DNA from 3 places in the Halomonas sp. C22 genome. Region 3 is predicted to be linked to each of the others. Evidence: predicted binding sites of a transcription regulator. Region 3 holds the regulator's gene; each other region holds the start of a gene.
What was found. The regulator sigma-54, encoded in region 3, starts transcription at its own class of promoters, with help from an activator protein. The targets are predictions, from matches to a motif close to TGGCACNNNNNTTGCTNT.

Region 1: FEU76_RS07190 (CmpA/NrtA family ABC transporter substrate-binding protein) is a predicted target of sigma-54. The motif match lies at 6,273-6,290, and genes of this name have one in related genera.
Region 2: amt (ammonium transporter) is a predicted target of sigma-54. The motif match lies at 7,025-7,042, and genes of this name have one in related genera.

Annotation. Positions count from the first base shown of each region.
Region 1 covers NZ_VBVC01000003.1:114,398-122,140, reverse strand. The annotation lists gene FEU76_RS07215 (mannitol dehydrogenase family protein) at 1-925, shown strand, start outside; gene xylB (xylulokinase) at 925-2,409, shown strand; gene cynS (cyanase) at 2,513-2,953, opposite strand; gene FEU76_RS07200 (ABC transporter ATP-binding protein) at 2,946-3,902, opposite strand; gene ntrB (nitrate ABC transporter permease) at 3,913-4,770, opposite strand; gene FEU76_RS07190 (CmpA/NrtA family ABC transporter substrate-binding protein) at 4,773-6,191, opposite strand; gene FEU76_RS07185 (sigma 54-interacting transcriptional regulator) at 6,492-7,743, shown strand, end outside.
Region 2 covers NZ_VBVC01000004.1:232,484-240,226, forward strand. The annotation lists gene pyrC (dihydroorotase) at 19-1,056, shown strand; gene mtnN (5'-methylthioadenosine/S-adenosylhomocysteine nucleosidase) at 1,099-1,806, opposite strand; gene folD (bifunctional methylenetetrahydrofolate dehydrogenase/methenyltetrahydrofolate cyclohydrolase FolD) at 1,868-2,728, opposite strand; tRNA gene FEU76_RS10445 (tRNA-Pro) at 2,934-3,010, shown strand; tRNA gene FEU76_RS10450 (tRNA-Arg) at 3,107-3,183, shown strand; tRNA gene FEU76_RS10455 (tRNA-His) at 3,241-3,315, shown strand; tRNA gene FEU76_RS10460 (tRNA-His) at 3,348-3,422, shown strand; gene amt (ammonium transporter) at 3,512-6,886, opposite strand; gene FEU76_RS10470 (NAD(P)/FAD-dependent oxidoreductase) at 7,220-7,743, shown strand, end outside.
Region 3 covers NZ_VBVC01000006.1:156,049-163,791, forward strand. The annotation lists gene ptsN (PTS IIA-like nitrogen regulatory protein PtsN) at 1-278, opposite strand, end outside; gene hpf (ribosome hibernation-promoting factor, HPF/YfiA family) at 283-591, opposite strand; gene FEU76_RS12930 (RNA polymerase factor sigma-54) at 689-2,104, opposite strand; gene lptB (LPS export ABC transporter ATP-binding protein) at 2,210-2,956, opposite strand; gene lptA (lipopolysaccharide transport periplasmic protein LptA) at 2,978-3,481, opposite strand; gene lptC (LPS export ABC transporter periplasmic protein LptC) at 3,478-4,062, opposite strand; gene FEU76_RS12950 (KdsC family phosphatase) at 4,063-4,605, opposite strand; gene FEU76_RS12955 (KpsF/GutQ family sugar-phosphate isomerase) at 4,640-5,626, opposite strand; gene FEU76_RS12960 (ABC transporter ATP-binding protein) at 5,858-6,679, shown strand; gene mlaE (lipid asymmetry maintenance ABC transporter permease subunit MlaE) at 6,680-7,483, shown strand; gene mlaD (outer membrane lipid asymmetry maintenance protein MlaD) at 7,497-7,743, shown strand, end outside.

The DNA.
Region 1 (7,743 bases), on a different contig from region 3:
GTCCTGCGACAACATTCAGGGCAACGGCGACGTGGCCAAACGCATGTTCAGCGCCTACGCCCGCGCCCGCAGTGCAGAGCTGGGTGACTGGCTGGCTGCCGAGGTGGCGTTTCCCAACGCCATGGTGGACCGTATCACGCCGGTGACCGCGCCTACGGATATCGAAGAGCTCGCCCAGCGCTTTGGCGTTGAAGACGCCTGGCCCGTGGTGTGCGAGCCCTTTACCCAATGGGTGCTGGAAGACCACTTTCCCTTGGGTCGCCCGGCGTTCGAGCACGTTGGCGTTCAGGTCGTCGATGATGTCGAGCCCTACGAACTGATGAAACTGCGCCTGCTCAACGCCAGCCATCAGGCGCTCACTTATTTTGGTTATTTGGCGGGCTATCGCTACGCCCATGAGGTGTGCCAGGACCCGCTGTTCGTGGAGTTCTTGCTGGGGTACATGCGCGAAGAGGGTACGCCGACGCTGGCCCCCGTGCCGGGGGTGGACCTTGCAAGCTATCAGTTGACGCTGATCGAGCGCTTTGCCAATCCTCAAATCAGAGACACCCTGGCGCGGCTGTGCGCGGAAAGCTCGGATCGTATTCCTAAATGGTTGGTGCCGGTGATTCGCCAGCAGCTTGCCCAGAGCGGCGAGATCCAGCGCAGCGCTGCCGTGGTGGCCAGCTGGGCACGCTATGCCGAAGGGGTCGACGAGCAGGGCAACCCCATCGAGATCGTGGACCGCTTGCGAGAGCCGTTGATGGCCATTGCCGCCAATAACCGCACCCACCCGGCGGCCTTCGTGGAAAACCGCGAGCTGTTTGGCGACCTGGCAGAGCAGCCCCGCTTCCTTGATGCCTACCTGGAGGCGCTGAAGTCGCTGCATGAGCGGGGCGCACGGGCTACCCTTGAAGCTCTGGTCGCGTCGAAAGGAACCGTGTGATGTATATCGGGGTGGATTGCGGTACGCAGAGTACCAAGGTCGTGGTGGTGGATGTGGAGCGTGGCGTCATCCTGGGGGAAGGCAGCCGCCCGCACCGCCTGGACGAAGGCGAACACGGCCGCCGCGAGCAGTCGCCCGCCGAGTGGTTGGCGGCGCTCAAGGGGGCGTTTTCCGAGGCCATTCAGCGGTCGGGCATCGATGCCCGACAGGTACGCGGCATTGGCGTTTCCGGTCAACAGCATGGCATGGTGGCTCTCGATGCCGACGGCGTGCCGGTGTATCCCGCCAAGCTGTGGTGTGATACCGAAACCAGCGCGCAAAACAGTGCGCTGGTCGAAGCGTTGGGCGGTGAAGCGGGCTGCCTGGCGAAGCTTGGCCTGGTGCTGCAAACCGGTTATACCGCCTCGAAAGTGGCTTGGCTTCGCGAGCACCACCCGGACGCCTATCAGCGTATCGCCACGCTGCTGCTGCCCCATGACTACCTGAATTTCTGGCTGACCGGTGAGCGGGTCACCGAGGCAGGCGATGCCTCGGGCACTGGTTATTTCGACACCCGTACCCAGCGCTGGCAAAAAGAGGTGTTCGCCGCCATTGCGCCAGAACTCGACCCTGAGCGCGTGCTGCCACGCCTCATCGGGCCCCGAGAGCCCGTTGGTCGAGTCCGCCCATTGGTAGCGCAAGAGCTGGGGCTGAGCGATAGCGTGATCGTCTCTTCCGGCGGTGGCGACAATATGATGGGGGCGATTGGCACCGGCAATATTACCCGTGGCTTGATTACCTTGAGCCTGGGAACCTCCGGCACGGTATGTGCCTACTCGCCCGAGCCCGTGGTCTGCGACAGCGCCATGGTGGCCAACTTCTGCGCCAGCCACGGTGGCTGGCTGCCGCTGATCTGTACCATGAACGTCACCTCGGCAACGACCCGCGTGCGCGAGTTGTTCGGGCTGGATCTGGCGGCCTTTGGCGAGCGGGTGGCCAGCGCCCCGATTGGCGCCGAAGGCGTGACGGTACTGCCGTTCTTCAACGGGGAACGGGTACCCATGTTGCCGGATGCCTCTGGCGACTTTCTGGGCTTGACCAGCGTGAACATGACCCAGGCCAACCTGTGTCGTGGGGTGATGGAAGGCGCTACCTTTGGCCTGCGCTACGGGCTGGAACTGTTGGGAGAACTGGCCGCGGGTACCCGCCAGATTCGGCTGATCGGCGGCGGTGCGAACAGCCCCGTGTGGCGGCAAATGGTGGCCGACATGACCAATACTCAAGTGATCTGCCCTGAGATCACCGATGCCGCCGCTCTGGGCGCCGCCATTCAGGCGGCCTGGTGCGACCTGAGCCCCGAGGGAGTGAGCCTGGCCTCGCTCTGCGAGCGGTTGGTGCACCTGGACGCTGCCTCACTGGCAGAGCCGGAACCCCAGCGTGTGGCCGCGTACCATGAGGCGTATCGGCGCTACCTGGCGCTGTTGGCGCAGCGTCACTCGCTTTAATACCCATTGCTGCAAATGCCGTTCACTCTATGCACCATAACGCCAGCGCCTGTCTCATCGACAGGCGCTGGCGTGGCAGCAGGACGGGGTGGGCCCAGGCGGCTTACCAGGACTTATAAGGCAGGAACTTGCCGTTCAGGGTGAGCAGCACGCGGTCGCCCTTGGGGTCTTCGATCTTTTCCATCTCCATGGTGAAGTCGATGGCGCTCATGATGCCGTCGCCAAACTTCTCCTGCACGACATCCTTGAGGGTTTCACCGTAAACGCCGACCACTTCGTACAGGCGGTAGATGAAGGGGTCTTGGGGAATGGCCTCATCCCACGCCTTGGTGGGGAAGGCGGTCAGCGCGGTGGCCACGTCGCCATCGACTTCCAGCACGTCACACAGTTTATGGGCGACATCGGCACTGGCACTGTTCATGCCGTAGCAGGCTGACGCCACCCAGACCGGTGACATGCCGACCGCGCTGGCAATCTCGTCCCAGCTCATTTGCTTGCGTGCCTTGGCGGCAAGAAGGGTGTGACGCATTTCAAGCTTATCCATGACGGATCTCCTTGGGAGTAAATGTGACCAGCTTTTCTTGGGGCGGCACCGTCGTCGGTGCCGGAGTAGAGACGGACGTGGCGCTGCCTTCTGCCAGGGTCACAGGGTTGACCGGTGTGGGGTAGCGCAGGCCCTTGCCGTCGAATTCCTGGGTACGTAGCTCACTGGAGCGGTTTACCAGGAAGTCGACGAGGTAGTTGCGAATCGTATAAAAGTGGGGATGCTTGACGATCTCCGCCCGCTGGCGCGGCCGTGGCAGGTCGATTTCGACCGCTTCGGCAATCCGCGCCTGGGGGCCGTTGGTCATCAGGAAGATACGGTCGGCCAGCAGAATGGCTTCGTCCACGTCGTGGGTGATCATGAACACGGTCTGCTGGTCCTGGCTCCAGATCTTGACCAGTTCGTCCTGGATGACGCCACGGGTGAGGGCATCCAAGGCCCCAAAGGGCTCATCCAGCAGCAGCAACTTGGGCTTGGTGGCAAACGCACGCGCGATGCTGACCCGCTGGCGCATGCCGCCAGAGAGCTGGGCGGGCTTGCGGCCGACCACTTCTTTCAAACCCACCAAGGTCAGGTATTTCATGCTGTGTTCGGTGATCTCGTGCTCGCTCCAGGCGGGCCAGCGGGCACGTACGCCAAAGCGCACGTTGTCCAGCGCGGTGAGCCAGGGCAACAGGCTGTAGTTTTGAAACACCACGCCACGTTCGAGACTCGGCCCATGGATCTCCTTGCCATCCATGACCATGGAGCCTTCGGAGAACTGATCCAGCCCGGCCAGCGCATTCATGATGGTGGATTTGCCACAGCCGGAGTGGCCGATGATGCAGACGAACTCGCCCTTCTTGAGCTGAAAGCTGATGTCTTCGAAGACCGTGAGCGGTGCAGCGTCCTTGCCAGCGCCGGGGAAGCGTTTGGCGGCCTTCTGCACCTCTACAAAGGCATGACTCATGACAGGCTCCTTATTCGGCGTAGGTGACGAAACGGGCGACATAGCCCAGCGACATATCCAGCAGCATGCCGACGACGCCAATCATCAGGATGGAAAAGATCACGCTGGTCAGGTCCAGGTTGTTCCACTCGTTCCAGACGTAGTAGCCGATGCCGGTACCCCCCACGAGCATTTCTGCGGCGACGATGACCAGCCAGGCAATACCGATGGAGATACGCATGCCGGTCAGAATGGTCGGGGCCGCGGCGGGCAGAATGACCTTGAAGGCCGTTTGCAGCGGCGACAGTTCATGGGTGCGTGCCACGTTCACCCAGTCGCTGCGCACGCCAGCCACGCCAAAGGCGGTATTGAGCAGCATCGGCCAAATGGAACAGATAAAGATCACGAAGATGGTCGAGGCTTCGGCATCCCGAATGATGAACAGCGCCAGAGGCATCCAGGCCAAGGGAGAAATCGGCCGCAAGACCTGAATGAACGGGTTGAGCGCTTTATACGCCAGCGGTGACATGCCAATCAGAAAGCCGATGGGGATCGCCACCACGGCGGCCATGAGATAGCCGCTGAGCACGCGGTAAAGGGAGTAACCCAGTTGGATGCCGATCCCCTTGTCGTTGGGGCCTGCATCATAGAAAGGGTTGGAAAGCTGCTCCCAGGCCCGCTCGAAAATCGCCGACGGCGGGGGAACGCGGGCCGTTTCATCGGCCCCGCCCAGCAGCAGTTCGTACTCGCTCAGCTCTTCCGTGCCGCCCAGCAGCGGCGAGCGGTCGAGTCCTTCCCATAGCCCCAGCAGCACGGCAAGCAGGACGAAGGCCAACAAGGCAGCCCGTGCATTCAGGCTGATGTTCCAGTCGGTGGTGGTACGGTCCATGATTAGCTCCTGCGGATATCAAAGCTGGCCAGATACCCTTCGGGGTCGGTGTAGTCGAAGGTCTTGCCCATGATCTGGTAGTTGCGCGAGGTCTCTTCGGGGGCGTCGTAGCCCAGCTCGTTCATCACCGTGCGTGCTTCGCTGGCCAAAAAGACATCCCGGGCAATCTGCTGATAATCGACGCTGCCCTCGATGTAGCCCCAGCGCTTCATCTGGGTCAGGATCCAGACGGCCATGGATTGCCAGGGGAAGGGGTCGAAGTCGATCCGGTCCGGCACGTTCTGAACATTGCCCAGGCCATCGGCAAAGCGTCCTGTCAGCACCTGCTCGATCACCGTGACTGGCTGGTTCAGGTAGTTGGTCGGGGCAATGGCCTCTGCGATTTCCGAACGGTTGGCCGGGTCGGAAGAGTATTGGGTGGCATCGATGATCGCCCGCAGCAGCGCGCCGTAGGTGTTGGGGTTTTGCTGGGCAAAGCGAGCGCTGGTGGCAAAGGCGCAGCACGGGTGGCCGTCCCAGATCTCCTTGGTGAGCAGATGAATGAAGCCGATGCGCTCGAACACGGCGCGCTGATTGAACGGGTCGGGGGAGAGAAACCCATCGATGTTGCCCGCGCGCAGGTTGGCGACCATTTCGGGGGGCGGAATGACGCGAATCTGAATGTCCTGATCCGGGTCCAGGCCATGCTCGGCCACGTAGTAGCGCAGCAGGAAATTGTGCATGGAGTACTCGAAGGGCACGCCGAAGGTGAAGCCTTTCCACTGCTGCGGGTCACGCTTGTCCTGATGGTCGTTGTGCAGCACGATGGCTTGCCCATTGACGTTCTCGATGGCAGGCGTCACGAAGGCCCGCTGGGTCGAGCCTGCCCCCAGGCTCATGGCCAGCGGCATGGGGGAGAGCATGTGAGCGGCATCGTACCGGTCGTTCAGCGAGTTATCGCGAATCAGCGCCCAGCCAGCGGTCTTGATCACATTGACGTTCAGGCCGTAACGCTCATAAAACCCCATGGGGTGGGCCATGATGATGGGCGTGGCGCAGGTGATCGGAATGAAGCCGATGTCCAGCTCGGTTTTCTCCAGCGGGCCGAGGTTCTCCTTGATCGCCGCCTTGATCGACTCCATGGGCAGCAGCGTGGCCAGGGCAGCCGCCGCGGTGCCGCCACCCACCAGCTTCATGAATTGCCGGCGGTGCATGTCGCTATGGCCAAAGATGCCACGAACCAGCGCGCTCTCCACGACTCGGTCCATGATCTGTTCGGCATTGCTGGGCGGCGCTTCGCCACCGGCCAGGGTGGCCTGATGGGAAGGTGCGCTGGGGCGGGCAGGGTGGCACTGGTGGCAATCACACTGGCGGCCATGGATCAGCGATTGACGGTGATCGAAAGGGTTGCCGAGACTGCTGTGGTCATTGTTCTCTTTCATGGGCGTTCACCTCTCAGGAGCAAATGGGCTTCTAGCTGCGCCGTCTTGGTGCGAAACAGAGCGTTGCGGCACTGTTTCGTTAGTGCGACTTGTGTGCCACAACCGTCCGTTTTGTTTAAAGATTCATAAATTCAATGAGTTATGGTATTTGGTGGAATCTTGGAGGCCATGCTTGAAAACAACGATTTTTCGTTAATAACGATATTTCGTTGTTTAAATGACGAAATATCGTTATTGGCCCGTTGTTTGTATGGGTAGTGGGTATGTCGACGCCATCGCCAGGAGATGCAGATGCCCCCCATGCCCATGACGACCGAGCCGTTGATGAGCGAGCCGTCGCTCAAGCTCATGGCCAGCCATGCCCCGCTGGCCATGCTGGTGATCGACCCGCTGGCCGATGAGCTGGTGGCTGCCAATGCGGCGGCCTGCCAACTGTTGATGCTGGAAGAGGGCGATTGGCGGGCGTCGCCGTTCAGCCATCGGTTGAGTGCCTCCTTGCCGCTGTGGGTCAGCTTTACCGATGAGGTATTGACTACCGGGCAGGCGTGGTCGGATGACCTGGTGGTGCTGGACAGCGTGCGTCAGCCACGCCGGGTAGAAGTCTTCGGTGAGCGTTTGCCGGACACCCCGCGGCTGTTGTTGACCCTGATCGACCGGCAGAAGGCCGAGCAGCGGCGCGCCCGGGCCGAGCTGGGGCGTCAGCATCGCCAGGGGGATGTAGGGTGGCAGCGCGTCGAGCAGGTGTTCGAGCGAATCGAAAGGCAGAACCAGCTGATTCTCAGCGCTGCCGGAGAGGGCATCTACGGGCTGGATGCGCAGGGCAGAACCACTTTCGTCAATCCAGCGGCCGAGCGCATTCTGGGCTGGAGCACCGAGGACATGGTGGGCCACGATGCGCATTTGATGTTTCACCATACCCATGCCGATGGCTCGCATTTCCCGGTGCAGCAGTGCCCCATTCATGCCTCGTTCAGCGATGGCCAGGTGCACCACGTCGACGATGAAGTGTTCTGGCACAAGAACGGTGAGGCGATTCCCGTCGAGTATACGAGCACCCCCATTTTCGAGATGGGGCGGCTGGTGGGGGCCGTGGTGCTGTTTCGCGATATCCGCGAACGCAAACGGGCAGAGCAGCAGCTGCGCGATGCCCTAGAGGAGGTCGAGTCGCTGAAGCGGCGGCTGGAGCTGGAGAACGAATACCTTCAGGAGGAGATCAAGGCAGAGGTCAATCACCGCAATATCGTGGGCAACAGCCCGGCGGTGGCCAAATTGATCCAGCAGATTGCCATGGTGGCGCCGACCGGGGCCAACGTCTTGATCAGCGGTGAGTCCGGCACGGGCAAGGAGCTGATCGCCAGGGCCATTCATGCCGGAAGTGGGCGCAGCGACCGGCCGCTGATTCGGGTCAACTGTGCCGCCATACCGCGAGATCTGTTCGAAAGCGAGTTCTTTGGCCATGTCAAAGGGGCCTTTACCGGGGCGATGCAGGATCGTCCGGGGCGTTTCGAGCTGGCCCACGGCGGCACGCTGTTTCTTGACGAGGTAGGAGAAA
Region 2 (7,743 bases), on a different contig from region 3:
TTCAAGACAGGACTTGCCGTGGACGCTATCACGATCACTCGCCCCGACGATTGGCACCTTCACCTTCGCGACGACGAGGCGCTGAATGCGGTGGTAGGCCATACCGCAGCCCAGATGGGGCGGGCCATCATCATGCCCAATCTCAAGCCGCCGGTGACGACGACCGAGCAGGCCATGGCCTATCGTGAACGTATCCTGGCGGCCTTGCCGGAAGGCAGCGCGTTCGAGCCGCTGATGGTGCTGTACCTCACCGACACGACGCCCGCAGAAGAGATCGAGCGAGCTGTTGCCAGCGGTGTGGTCAAAGCGGTCAAGCTCTATCCGGCGGGGGCAACGACCAACTCGGCTTCCGGCGTCACCGATATCGCTCATTGCGACGCAGCCATTGCCACCATGGCGCGGCTGGGAATGCCGCTGCTGGTGCATGGCGAAGTGACCGACCACGACATCGACATCTTCGACCGTGAAGCCGTGTTCATCGAGCGCGTCATGAAACCTCTGTTGGCTCGTCACCCGACGTTGAAGGTCGTGTTCGAACACATCACGACGCAGCAAGCCGCTGAATTCGTCGCTGATGCGTCGGACAATGTCGCAGCGACCATCACCGCTCACCACCTGTTGTTCAATCGTAACCAGATGCTGGCCGGTGGCATTCGTCCTCACTACTACTGCCTGCCAATCCTGAAGCGTGAGCAGCACCGTCAGGCGCTGTTGAAAGCGGCCACCAGCGGCAGTGCGAAATTCTTTCTGGGAACCGACAGCGCTCCTCACGCCAAGGGCGACAAGGAATCAAGCTGCGGCTGCGCCGGCGCCTATACGGCACCTGCCGCTATCGAGCTTTACGCGATGGCGTTCGAGTCGGTTGGGGCACTGGACAAGCTGGAAGCATTCGCCAGCCTGAACGGGCCACGTTTTTATGGGCTGGCGCCCAATGCCGATACGGTTACTCTGGTGCGCCGGGAGTGGCAGCTGCCGGAAAGCTATCCTTATGCTTCAGGGCAGACCATCGTGCCTTTGCAGGCGGGTGAAACCCTGGCGTGGAAAATGGAGGGGTAAGAGGTGAACCCCCATCGCCTGGCGGCGATGGGGTTTTCAGGGTCATTCGCTGGCCAGCTTCGACAGCATCTGATTGACCATGCGTGAAGAGTGGTCGGCGGCCACTTCCAGAAACTGCTCGAAGGAGAGGTGGTTGTCACCGCTGCCCGGGATATCGGACAGAGCGCGAATCACCACGAAGGGGCAGCCATACAGATGACAGGTCTGGGCAATGGCAGCACCTTCCATCTCGACCGCCAGCATGGTGGGGAACTGGGCGCGGGTCTTGGCTACCCGCTCCGGGTCGGCCATGAACGAATCGCCGGTGGCGACCATGCCTTCTCTCACCGTCACTTCGCCCAGGGCGGCAATGGCGCTGCGTGCCACGCTGCGCAGGTGTTCGCTGGCCTGGTAGGCCTCGGGCATGCCGGGCACTTGTCCCAAGGCATAGCCAAAGACCGTGGCATCCACGTCATGGTGGCGCACTTCATCCGAAATGATCACATCACCAATGGCCAAGTCCGTGGCAAAACCGCCGGCAGACCCGGTGTTGATGATGGCTTCTGGCTGGTAGCGCTCCAGCAGAATGGCGGTACCGACGGCGGCGTTCACCTTGCCGATGCCGGATTGGAGAATGACGACTTCCAGCCCATGTAATGTGCCGGTGTGAAATACGAAGCCTGCGTGCTCGGCACGCTCAGCATCCGCCAGTTGGCTGGCCAGGATGTTCACTTCTTGCGCCATGGCGCCGATGATACCAATACGTTGCACCGTGATGTTCTCCGCAGGTCAATGAGGCAGGGAGCTGCCAGTGTCTAGAGCGTGTCCGGGTTCAGCGCTGCTGGTCGTGGCGCTCAGCGGCTTCCAGCGTGTTTTCGAGCAGAGTGGCCACCGTCATGGGGCCAACGCCGCCAGGCACGGGAGTGATGTGGCTGGCGCGCTCGGCTGCCGCGCTAAAGTCCACGTCGCCGACCAGGCTGCCATCCTCTTGGCGGTTGATGCCTACATCGATGACCACCGCGCCGGGTTTGATCCACTCACCCTTAACGATGCCGGGTTTGCCCACGGCGACGACCACCAGGTCTGCACGGCTGACGTGACTTGCCAGGTCGCGTGTGAAGCGGTGGCAGACCGTTGTCGTACAGCCTGCCAGCATCAGTTCCAGGGCCATGGGGCGGCCCACGATGTTTGATGCGCCAACGATCGTGGCGTCCATGCCGCGCACGGCAATGCCGCTTTGTGCCAGCATGGTCATGATGCCTTTGGGCGTGCAGGGGCGCAGGGAGGGCAGTCGTTGCGCCAGGCGTCCCAGGTTGTAGGGGTGGAAGCCATCCACGTCCTTGTCGGGACGGATGCGCTCCAGGATGGGCCTGGCATCGAGGTGTGCCGGTAGCGGTAGCTGTACCAGAATGCCATCGACGCTGGGGTCGGCGTTGAGTTCGTCTACCAAGGCTTCCAGGGCAGATTGCGTCGTATCGGCGGGCAGGGCATGTTGAAAAGAAAGAATGCCTGCCTGCTCACAGGCGCGGTGCTTGTTGTTGACATAGACATGTGAGGCAGGGTCCTCGCCGACCACGACCACGGCTAGTCCGGGTGCACGCACACCTTCCTGCTGACGCGCCTGGATTCGGGCGGCAACGCGTTGACGGACATGCGCGGCGATGGCTTTGCCATCGATGAGTTGGGCGGTCATGTAGTGAGATCCCTATTGAAGATGGAGAAGCTAATAAAGGATACGGCTCGGTAACCGAGCAATTCGGCTGCGCAATTTTCGCATGGCAGGGCGGTCAGGCAAAGCATCTATCGAATCAAACACTTTAAGTGTTGACTTTAGAATCAGAAATAGTAATATATGCCTCGCTTGAGACGGGACACGCAGCAGCGGTCAAGGCAAGTATCGGGATGTAGCGCAGTCTGGTAGCGCGCCTGCTTTGGGAGCAGGATGTCGGGGGTTCGAATCCCTCCATCCCGACCATTTACTTGAAGCCGATTACTTGAAGTCAAAAGTAACACTGCTTTCCAAGCTTTGGTTGTGGTCAAGTGCTCATCGGTATCTCTGGATACATTATGTGCGCCTATAGCTCAACCGGATAGAGCAACGGCCTTCTAAGCCGTAGGTTGCGGGTTCGAGTCCTGCTGGGCGTGCCATCAAGAAGACGGTCTCGTTTTTTCCAGTCGGTATTATCAAGCATCTGTTTTGTCATGGTGGGTGTAGCTCAGTGGTAGAGCCCCGGATTGTGGCTCCGGTGGTCGTGGGTTCGATCCCCATCATCCACCCCATCGACAAGACGTTCTGCAGTATCCAGGTTGTGGTGGATGTAGCTCAGTGGTAGAGCCCCGGATTGTGGCTCCGGTGGTCGTGGGTTCGATCCCCATCATCCACCCCATTAACCTGATTATCTCTCCCTCGAAGTTCTACCCTCATATCAACTCTTTTATGTCTTTTGCCAATATTCTATGGTCAAGCTGTACGTGATCATCTTGGCATGACTTTGATGTTATTCCCTTCTGCACGTGTTATTTCCGTTGGCTTGCCCAGCAGATACCCTTGTGCATAGTCGATGCCCAGTGTGCGCAATTTATCCAGGGTCTCTTGCGTCTCCACGAATTCAGCGACCGTTTCGATATGCAGCGCTTTGCCTACCGCATGAATCGCTTCGACCATTGCGCAGTCGATGGGGTCGTGGTGCAGGTTGCGGATGAAGCGGCCATCGATCTTGAGATAGTCGACCGATAGCTGTTTGAGGTAGCCAAACGACGAGAGTCCCGTACCGAAATCATCCAGAGCGAATTGGCAGCCCAACGATTTCAGTGTCTGAATCAGCTCGCTGACTTTCGAGAGCTGGGCGATGGCGGCGCTTTCGGTAATTTCGAAACACAAGCTGCCTTCAGGCAGCTTGGCGGCACGTACCTGCCGAATCAAGTCGTTGCAGAAATCGCTATCGGATAACGAATCGCCCGACAGGTTGATGCCCCAGTGGCCAATAGCGTCGGGCTCCGCGCTGCGATAGCGGTCGCTCAGCCAGGCGAGCGTGTTGCGAATGACCCAGCGGTCGATACGTGGCATGAAGTGATAGCGTTGTGCCGCGGGTAAAAAGCTTCCGGGGGCAATCAACTGGCCATGCTCTTCCAGGCGTATCAAGATCTCCTGATAGCCTTTGTTTCGCGTGCATACTGGGTGAACCGGTTGCGCGAACAGACGGAAAGTGTCGTTATCCAGTGCATTTTGCAAGCGCTGTACCCACTGCAGCTCTCCGTGCCTCTCCAGCAGCAGGCGGTCGTCGGGCTGGTAGCAGTGAATCCGGTTGCGGCCTGCCTCCTTGGCGCTATAGCAGGCGGCATCGGCTGCGTGGAGTGTTTCCGCCAGACGCCGAGGTTGCGTCGGAGTAATGGCAACGAGCCCGATACTGACACCGATGCCGAAGGTGTGTTCTTGCCAGGCAAAGCGAAACTGCTCGATGTCGCTGCGCAGCGCTTCGCAAATCAATTTGGCTTTTTCCAGCGGGCAGTCGGGCAGCAGCAGCGCAAACTCGTCGCCTCCCAGGCGTGCCACGGTATCGCTGTTGCGGACATGCGCTTTCAGTTTGCGAGCCACCTGTCGGAGCAGTTCGTCACCCGCCTGATGACCACAGGTATCATTGACGATCTTGAATTGGTCGAGATCCAGGTAGCATAGGGCATGGTCGCTTTCCGTCTGTGTCAGCAGCTTGGCAAGGAGGGCCTCGAAGGCGCGTCGATTGACAAGCTCGGTGAGGTTGTCGTGGGAAGCTTGATAGCTGAGTTGTTCGGAGAGCTTGCGCGTCAGGCTGACATCCTGAAAGACCACGACGGCACCCAGAGTAATGCCGCTGCGCGAGCGAATAGGCGAGGCGCTGTGCTGGATGGGGTAGCGCTTTCCATTGCGGTTCAGCAGCATGCCGGGGTCGGTGTATTGCAGTGGGCGGTGCTGGGTCAGGACATGGCGGGCCGGATTGTTGATTGGTTCGTCGCTATGTTCGTCACGCAGCTGATAGATACGGTGAATCGGTTTGTTCAAGGCTTCGCTGGCGTCCCAGCCGGTCAGGCGCTGCGCTTCGCTGTTCATGAAAGTAATGTTGCCACTGGCATCGCAGGTGATCACCCCGTCGCCAATGGAGGCGAGCGTGGTGCGAGCAAGGTCGCGCTCTCGATTCAGCTGCTCTTGCAGCAGTTTTCGCTCGGTGATGTCCCGCACCATGCCTGAACGTTCCGAGTGTGACCCCGCAGCCCCCTCGCTGACCTGGATTTCGAGATAGCGCACTTGCTGGTCTTCGGTACGTCGCTTGATTTCCAGACGTGTGCCGGGGGTCAATGGCCGATGAGGAAGCAGCGTGGTAATGGGTTGCCCGACGAGCTGCTGTGCCTGAACGCCGAACAGTGCTTCAGCGCCGGGGTTGAGGCTGGTGAGCGTGCCATCTGCCTGCCAGGTCAAGACGCCGTCACGCAAATTACGCAGCATGACCCGGGTATGGCCCACGGCGCGCTCAAGCGCGGCGGATACTCGATTGTAGCTGGCAGCGATTTCCCCTACCTCGGTAAACGGGTCGGCATCGATGCGCTGGCGCATGTCCCCCTGGCGCTCATGCTGGCGCATGTGTTCCAGAAGTTGATGCAGTTCGTTCCGGGCACCGTGTTCTGCCAGGTTGAGCCCCATTTTCTCTGCCTCCGGTGAAACCCGCAGAGGCATGATGCGCTTGCTCGCTTGCAGCAGTAGCCAGGCGACGCCAAAGCTCCATGCGCCGCACACGATCACGCCCATGAGCTGAACATGAAACTGCTCCCAGCGGCTCAGCGAGGTTCCCAGCGCCTCCAGGTTAGCCACCCAGGGCAGTGCCAGCGTGCCCCAGATGCCGGTGACCAGGTGGGCGGGAATGGCGCCTACGGCATCATCGATGCGTTTTTTGAGCAGCCACTCACTGGCCGCCACCATCAGCACGCCGCTAATGCTGCCCAGCATGAAGGCCGCGTGCAGCGACAGGGCATGAGCGCCTGCCGTGACCGCGACAAGACCGGCAATGGCACCGTTGATGGCATACATCACATCGGCATAGCGGCGAATGCGCCAGCCCATCAGCATGGACGACAGAATGCCGCCAGCCGCCCCCAGCAGCGTGTTGGCGATGATGCCGGGAATGGCGCTATTCATGGCCAGGGTGCTGCCGCCATTGAAGCCAAACCAGCCCAGAATCATGAACAGTGCGCCCAGCATGGCCAGCGGCAGGTTGCCCGCCGGGAACGGGTTGGCATGAACGCCATCGCGAAAGCGCCCGGTGCGGGGGCCGATCACCAGGACGGCGGCCAGGGCCACCCAGCCGCCCACGCTATGCACTACCGTTGCTCCGGCAAAGTCGACGAATCCACGAGCGGCCAGCCAGCCAGGCGTGCCACCGAGTAAGCCTCCCCACGCCCAGTGGCCAAACACTGGGTAGATCAATAGTGCTATCCAGAAGGCTGTCCATAGGTAGCCCAGGAAAGGCATGCGCTCCGCCACTGCGCCCGCCACGATAGTGGCTGCGGTGGCGCAGAACATGGCTTGAAAGATGAACACGGTCATCAGCCAGGCGTTGCTGGCCTCCATTTCCCAGCCGAATAACGACAGTCCCAGCCAACCCCCCTGTGAAACACCGAACATCATGCCAAAGCCGATCAGCCAGAAAACCGTCACCGAAACCGCGAAGTCGGCCAGGTTTTTCATGGCGACGTTGATGGCGTTCTTGGTACGGGTAGTGCCGGCTTCCAGGCACAGAAAGCCTGCCTGCATGACGAACACCATGGCGGCGGCCCAAAGGACCCATAAAGTGTCGAGAAGCCTTGTTTCCAGCATCACTGTCATCTGCCTCTCCTTGTCGCTGCATGGTGCGGCGTATGCGCTAATTTGGTGCTTTGTCGGAAGGTGAAGGGATCACCGTCGAGTGACGAGGCAGGCAGCCCCGTCAGCGTGACGAGCGCTTCAAGCACTGCTAACGTGAATGAAGCAATTGTCGTGCCGTGGCTAGTGGACTCATCCTTATTTTTGATTTTTACGTTAATAAAAACTGAAATGATGATTTAAAACAGTATTTATGACTGTGTAATTGCTGTTTGATTGGTGATATTTTTCAATATGTTGCGGCGCTGCCAGGACGGGCTGGTAGTGGCATCATCTTTCAATGAGGAGTGCATCAAAATGGCGCGTCAAACAGTGGTTTTAGGGGCAGGGATGGTCGGCGTCAGTATCGCCTGGCAACTGCAAAAGCGCGGTTTTCAGGTCACCTTGATCGATCGCCGCCAGCCTGGTCGTGAAACCTCGTTCGGTAACGCGGGCATCATCCAGCGTGAGGCGGTACGGCCGTATCCGTTTCCTCGCGATATGAAAACCATTTTGAGCGTGCTGCCCAACCGTCGTGTCGATATTCGCTATCGGCCCACCGGCATGGTCAAGGCGGCTTCTCCGCTGCTCAGTTATTGGCATCATTCGTCGTCGCGGCTCTACAAGAAGATCGTCCCGGAGTACGCGTCGCTGATTCAGCTGTGTCTCGACGCCCACGCGCCGATGATCGAAGCGGCAGGTGCCGATGCGTTGGTACGTCGCGAGGGCTGGCTGGAGATCTATCGAACCCCCGAGAAGCTGGCCAAGCGTGTCAAGGAAGCAGAGGAAGCCCGCGATCTCTATGGTGTGCAGTTTGCGGTGCTCGACCGCCAGGGGGTTGC
Region 3 (7,743 bases):
TCGATGGCATCGAAGTCGACGGGTTCGGCCAGCTTGAGAAAACCGGCAATGGGCGTGCTGCAGTGAGGACTGCGTGCGTGGGGAATGGCCACGCCATTGCCGATGCCGGTACTGCCCAGCCGTTCACGGCCAATCAATCGACTGAAGACTTCCTGGCTATCCAGGCTGGGCGTGTTTTGAGCGATAAAGGTGCTGAAAAACTCCAGCACCCTTTTTTTGCTGCCCCCGGGCACGTCGTACAGCACGCGCTCCGGGGGGAGAATGGTTTCCAACGTCATCGGGTTAACGCACGCCAGCGCCTTGGGCGCGGGCTTGTGCTTTTTCCTTGTGTTTTACGAGCTGACGGTCGATTTTGTCCGCCAGGGCGTCAATGGCTGCGTACATGTCGTTGTCCAGCGCTTCGGCATGAAGGTCGGCTCCTGCTGCGTGCAGGGTGCAGGCGGCTTGCTGGCGCTCCTTTTCAACAGATAAGGTGACCTGGACGGTCGTGATGTTGTCGTAGTGACGTTCAACGCGTTCCAGCTTTTCGTTTACGTAGTCACGCAAGGCGTCAGTCAGTTCAACGTGATGACCAGTGATGTTTACTTGCATTGACGTGCTCCTTATCCATCGGACTGTACTTCGATTGTAACCCTTTTTGGGCCATTGCAAAGCCCTCGTCGAGAGTTTGTTGGGCGAGAGCGTTTAACTAGCGTAAACGACGGCGCTCACTCGACGAAGGTATACCCATCGACTCACGGTACTTGGCCACGGTGCGGCGGGCCACGGTAATGCCGCCCGCTTCCAGCAGGGTGACCAGACGGCTGTCGGAGAGTGGCTTGCCCGGAGGCTCGTCCTGAATCAGTTTCTTGATGCGTGCTCGAATGGCCGTGCTGGAATGGCTGTCGCCACCTTCCTGGCCGCTGACTTGGCTGGAGAAGAAGTACTTGAGCTCGAACACCCCGCGCGGGGTATGAATGTATTTCTGGGTAGTGACCCGCGAGATGGTCGATTCATGCATCTCCACCGCTTCGGCGATATCGGCCAGAATCAGCGGTTTCATGGCTTCTTCGCCATGCTCCAGAAAGCCGATCTGCCGAGCAATGATCTCGCGCCCCACGCGCAGCAGGGTGTCGTTGCGGCTCGAAAGGCTTTTGATCAGCCAGCGAGCCTCCTGGAGATGCTCTTTCAGAAACTGGTTGTCCTGGCTCTTGTCGGCGCGTTTGATCAGGCTGGCGTAGTCGGGCTGAATACGCAGTCGAGGCAGCGCTTCCGGGTTGAGTTCCAGGTGCCAGCCCTCGTGATCGTGGCGTACCACCAGATCTGGCGTGACATAGCTGTCGTCGGTGATGCCGTAGGCGCTTCCAGGCCTGGGGTCAAGGCTGCGAATTAAACGGATGACATCGTCCAACTGCTCGTCGTCGAGGCTCAGGCGTCGCTTTAGCAAGCGCATGTCGTCCTTGCCGAGAGCTTCGAGAAACTGGCGTACCAGGCGTTTGGCAGGCATCAGCAGCGGGGTGTCTTCGGGCAGCGAGGCCAGCTGCAGCATCAGGCACTCCCGCAGGTCACGGGCAAATACTCCGGTGGGTTCAAACTGCTGAAGGCGCAGCAGGGTGTTTTCGACCTCGCGCTGGCTCAGGCCGTCGTGGCCTTGTGCCTTGAGCCCCTCGCGAATGTCGTTGAGAGGCTGGGTCAGGTAGCCGTTGGCATCCAGCGCATCGATGAGGCTTTCGGCGATGGCATGTTCACGGGAGGAGAAGTCGGTCATGGCCAATTGCCAAAGCAGGTGACCGTGCAGGCTCTGCCCCGCCGCCTGACGCTCGAAGTCCGGGCCTTCGCTGCTGCCGCCCATGCTCCCCATGTCCTGGTACGTGTCGGACCAGTCGCTGTCTACGGAAAGCTCGCTGGGGATGCTGTCTGCCCACTCGGCTTCCTGAGGCTCGCTGACGGCCTGTTCGCCAAACTCATCTTCCTGCTCGAGCATGGGGTTGGCATCCAGCGCCTGCTGAATTTCTTGACGAAGGTCCAGCGTCGATAGCTGAAGCAGCGCAATGGCCTGCTGCAGCTGAGGTGTCATGGTCAGCTGTGTGCCGATGCGCAGTTGAAGAGAAGCTTTCATGACCATCTGAGAACCACTCGTTAATCAGAAAGCTCCACCCTAGAGCGACTCTCCGTTTGGTGCAAGTGCAATAAGCATGCCACTAAATAAAATGTCTTCGTGGGCCATTGTTTAAAGCCGGAAGTCGGCGCCCAGATAGACGTCGCGTACCTTCTGGTTATTGAGGATTTCCTGGGGGTTTCCACTGGCGATGATGTGTCCGTCGCCAACAATGTAGGCAATATCGCAGATATCCAGAGTTTCACGCACGTTGTGGTCGGTGATGAGGACGCCAATATGACGCTTCTTGAGGGCGCGTATGATCGATTTGATATCGCCCACGGAAATGGGGTCGACGCCGGCAAATGGTTCATCCAGCAGAATGAAGGCAGGTTCGGTGGCCAGCGAGCGAGCGATTTCCACCCGCCGCCGCTCGCCGCCCGAGAGGCTCATGCCCAGGTTGTCGCGAATATGGGTGATGTGAAAATCTTCCAGCAGAGATTCGAGCTTGGCTTCTCGGCTGCTGCGGTCGAGCTCACGACGCGTTTCCAGAATGGCCATGATATTGTCGGCCACCGACAGTTTGCGAAAGATCGATGCTTCCTGAGGCAGGTAGCCGATGCCTGCCAGGGCACGCTCATGCATCGGCGCCCGGGTCAGGTCGAGATCGTCGATGCCCACTTTGCCAGCATCGGCCTTCACCAGGCCGACGATCATGTAGAACGAGGTGGTCTTGCCTGCGCCGTTGGGGCCTAGCAGGCCAACGACACTGCCTTGGGCAATTTCCAGGTTGATATCCTTGACCACGCGGCGGCGCTTGTAACTCTTGGCCAGATGCTGTGCATGGAGCGTCTTGACCGCTGCAGTGTCGGGGCTGATGGCTGTCACGAGGGGCTCTCTCTATTGCTCGGGCTGTAAGGTCATGCGGATGCGTTGCGGTGCGCTGCCGCTGACATCGGAGCGTGCTTGGACCACCCCGCGGTCGATGAAGTATTCGAGCCGTCCACCCTGGAAGCGATCCCCTTGCTGGGTCAGTTCGGCCTGGTCGATCAACTCTACACGCCGCTCGGACACATGGTAGACGATGCGCCGCGCCCAGCCTTCCATGGGCGTCGTCTGGTCTTCCAGCTGGTTGCGCAGGTAGGCACGCTCGCCCGTGGCGACGGCCCGGGAGAGCTCGCCCGCCTCGTTGCGATGAATTTCGACACGCTCTCCGCGCAGCTGCATTTCACCTTGGCGAATGTCGACGTTGCCGGTATAGACCGCCGTGCCCGCACGTTGGTCCAGGTCCAGGCGGTCGGCTTCCACTTCAACGGGGGCCTGTTGTTGAGCAGCGGCAGGCAGTACGCCTACCACCATGGGAACGGCAAGGGCGAACAGTGCCGTACGAAGCAGGGCGTTCATGGCGACTCCTGAGAAGATTGGGGGGCGGGCGGATGCACGCCGCGCACGTTATCGATCAAACTGACACGGCTGTCGTCCAGCCAGACATCCATGCGTGAGGCTTCGATGCGTTGAGGTGGCTGCTGCAGTACCACAGGGGTGTCGCTCCAGGCATGACGCTCCAGTCCATCATAGTGCAGCAGGTCGGTATCCAGCTGCCAGCCTTCGTCCGGCGCCAGCAGGCGCGCGGATCCGGCCAGGGTCAGCGCCTGGGAGTCCATGTTCAAGGTGCCGGTGTCGGCAATGGCCAGCCATTCACGCTGCTCGCTGTCGAACAGGGTGGCGCGTGGTGACGTCACGTGGGTCATGGCCGCCTGCGGGGTATGTACCAGACGCGGTGCCACCAAGGATTGCTGAAGCGTGCCGTCTTCACCGAACAGGGTGATTTCGGCATTTTCCAGCACGTGTCCGGGCTCTTGGGCCTGGGCCTCGGGGTCTACTTCACGCTGTTGAGGGGCGCGTGGGTCCAGCCACACCAACAGCCCACCCAGGGTGATGACCAGGCCCGACAGCCAGACGCGTTTTCTCACCCTGATGCCCATTCAGACGGAACCGTGCAGATAAGTGTCGAGTACGGCGTCCCAGTGCCCCTGGCTGGTGAGCAGCGTGTCACAGATTTCGCGCACGGCGCCATGCCCGCCCAGGCGATCGGTAATCCAGTCGGCGTGGGTGTGCATGTAGTCGGGGGCGTTGGGCACAGTGATGCCGACGCCGGAGCGCTTGATCGGCGCGAGGTCCGGGAGGTCGTCGCCACAGAACGCAACCTGTTCCAGGGTAATGTCTAACCGTTGGCATAGCCCGCGCAGGGTGGCGAGCTTGTCTTCACAGCCTTGGTAGACATGGCTGATGCCCAGCGCTGCGGCACGCTGACTGACCATGGGAGAGTCACGGCCGGTAATCAGCGCGACATGAATGCCGACCCGTTTGAGCAGCTTCAGCCCGTGGCCATCCTGGGTGTGAAAGGCCTTGATTTCGATGCCATCGGCCTGGAAGTACAGGCGGCCGTCGGTCAGCACGCCGTCCACGTCCAGGGCCAGCAGTTTTACACGGCGTATACGATCTAAAAGTGCGTCAGGTAGGGCCATAGAGCCTCCGTATCATCCATCATTGGATCATGGGTCAGATAACGCCGCTTGCCAGCAGGTCATGCATATGCAGAGCGCCAATCGGGCGCTGCTGTTCATCGACCACGGCCAGCGCCGTGATACGACTATCTTCCATTATACGCACGGCTTCGGCCGCCAGAACGTCGGGGCCGATGCGTTTGCCTGGCCGTGTCATGACGTCGTCCACCTTGACGTCGCGCAGGTCGTGAAACTGGTCCAGCGTGCGCCGCAGGTCGCCATCGGTATAGACACCAGCCAACCTGCCCTGGCTATCGATGACGCAGGTAAAGCCGAGCCCCTGGCGGGTGATTTCAAGCAGGGCATCGCGCAGTGGGCTGCCCAGTGCAACCCGAGGAAGCCGAGAGCCATCGTGCATCAGATCACGCACGCGCAGCAGCAGTCGCTTGCCCAGGCTGCCGCCAGGATGCGAGAGCGCGAAATCTTCGGCCGTGAAACCGCGTGCTTCCAGCAGTGCGACGGCCAGCGCGTCACCTAGCGCAAGCGCTGCCGTCGTCGAGCTGGTGGGGGCCAGATCCAGTGGGCAGGCTTCACGTTCGACGCCGCTGTCCAGGTGGGCCTCGGCGTGACGTGCCAGGGTCGAATCAGGGCGCCCCGTCATGCTGATCAAGGGAGTTCCCAAGCGCTTGAGCAGCGGCAGCAGAGCCGTGACTTCGCCGGTTTCACCCGAGTTCGACAGGGCCAGCACCACATCGCCCCGGGTAATCATGCCGAGGTCGCCGTGGCTGGCTTCTCCGGGATGAACAAAGAAGGCGGGCGTGCCGGTACTGGCCAGGGTGGCCGCCAGTTTTCCGGCGATATGGCCGGATTTGCCCATGCCGGTCACCACCACACGACCCTTGCAAGCCAGGATCAGCTGGCAGGCACGGTCGAAGCTCTCGTCCAGCTTGGCTTGCAGGCCGCCAATCGCGGCTTGCTCTATCTGCAGTGTCCGCAGTGCGCTTTCACGCAGTGAGCTGGGTGGGGTGGGAGGCTGGGGCATGGTCGGTCTCGTTCTCGTCATCACGGTTGATAGTTTTCAAGAATAACATCTTGCGGCGGCTTTTAGCCAAACCACTGGCAGGCCGTGGCCAGCAGGCAAGGTGCGCGTGGCTGTTCCTGTGGGTGGCGTTAGGATACGATGTTCGATAATATTTCGAAAACACTGTTTTTTAAACCGCCGATCCGGGCTCGACATGCCCGCGTCGGCGAGCGAACGAGGGGTGTGATGCCCATGACGGATATGCCCTTTATCCAGGTGGAGGATGTGTACTTTTCCCGCGGCGACCACGATATCTTTCGTGGCGTGAGCATGAGCATTCCGCGTGGGAAAGTCACTGCCATCATGGGGCCCAGCGGAACCGGCAAGACCACCCTGTTGAAATTGATCGGCGGGCAACTGGTGCCTGATCGGGGGCGCGTGCTGATCGATGGGCAGGACGTGCATCGGCTGTCTCGCAAGGCGCTGTTTGCGCTGCGCAAGCGAATGGGCATGCTGTTTCAGAGTGGCGCGCTGTTTTCCGATCTGGATGTCTTCGAGAACGTCGCTTTTCCACTACGCGTGCATACCGACCTGCCCGATACCATGATTCGTGACCTGGTGTTGATGAAGCTGCAGGCCGTGGGCCTGCGCGGAGCGCGCCACCTGTCGCCTGCCGAGCTTTCGGGCGGCATGGCCCGCCGCGTGGCGCTGGCGCGGGCCGTGGCACTGGACCCGGAGCTGATTCTTTACGATGAGCCGTTCGTGGGCCAGGACCCCATTTCCATGGGCGTACTGGTGCAGCTCATCAAGCGCTTGAACCAGGCCATGTCGCTGACCTCCGTGGTGGTTTCCCATGACATCAAGGAAACCCTGAGCATTGCCGACTACCTCTACCTGATCGCCGATGGCCAGGTGGTGGCGCATGGCACGCCGGCGTCGCTGGATGTCAACGAGGACCCCAGAGTCAGTCAGTTCATGCATGGTGAGCCGGACGGCCCTGTGCCGTTTCACTATCCTGGCAACACCCTTTACCGAGACATTCTCGGTCACGATCCAGCAAGCGGGGCAGGGTAAATGCAGTCAAGACTCTTACAGTGGGTAGCGCCCATCACGCGATTGGGGCGCAAGGGATGCGAGATGGTGGAAGCGCTGGGGCGCGCGGCAGTGTTTCTCGCGCAGTCGGCGGTCGGGGTGCCTTCCCGTGAGGGGTGGGCTCTGTGGCTTCGTCAAATGCATTTTGTCGGCGTGCTTTCTCTGGCCATCGTGCTGGTGTCCGGACTGTTCATCGGCATGGTGCTGGCGCTTCAGGGCTACACCATTCTGGTGGATTTTGGTGCCGAGCAGGCATTGGGGCAGATGGTGGCGCTGTCGTTGCTGCGAGAGCTGGCCCCGGTGGTGGCAGCGCTGCTTTTTGCAGGGCGGGCCGGCTCGGCGTTGACCGCCGAGATTGGTTTGATGAAGGCCACCGAACAGTTGACCAGCATGGAAATGATTGGCGTCGACCCGCTGCGTCGCGTAGTGGCCCCGAGGCTTTGGGCCGGATTCGTGGCGCTGCCGATCCTCACGGTGGGGTTCAGTGTGGTCGGTATCTGGGGCGGCTATCTGGTCGGCGTCGAGTGGCTGGGCGTTTTCGAAGGCTCTTACTGGAGCAACATGCAGTCCAGCGTCTCGTTCATCAATGATGTCGGTAACGGCATGATCAAGAGTCTGGTGTTTGCCCTGGTGGTGACCTGGATCGCCGTTTTCCAAGGGTATGATCTGATTCCCACGTCCGAAGGCATTTCTCGGGCGACCACCCGTACGGTGGTGTACTCATCGCTGGCGGTGCTGGGGCTGGATTTCGTTTTAACCGCCGTCATGTTCGGCGGCCTTCAATAGCTGGGGTGGTGTCATGAAGCGCAGTAAAACCATGGAGTTTGGCGTTGGTCTATTCATGTTGGCGGGGATCATCGGCCTGGTCTTTCTGGGGCTGAGAGTCAGCGGTTTGACGCTTTCGGGCGCGTCTGACACGTTCCGCCTGGAGGCCAACTTCTCCAATATCGGCGGCCTCAAGCCGCGTGCCCGTGTCACCATGGCGGGCGTGACCGTTGGACGTGTCGAGGCCATCGAGCTGGACCGGGAGTGGTACGACGCACGCG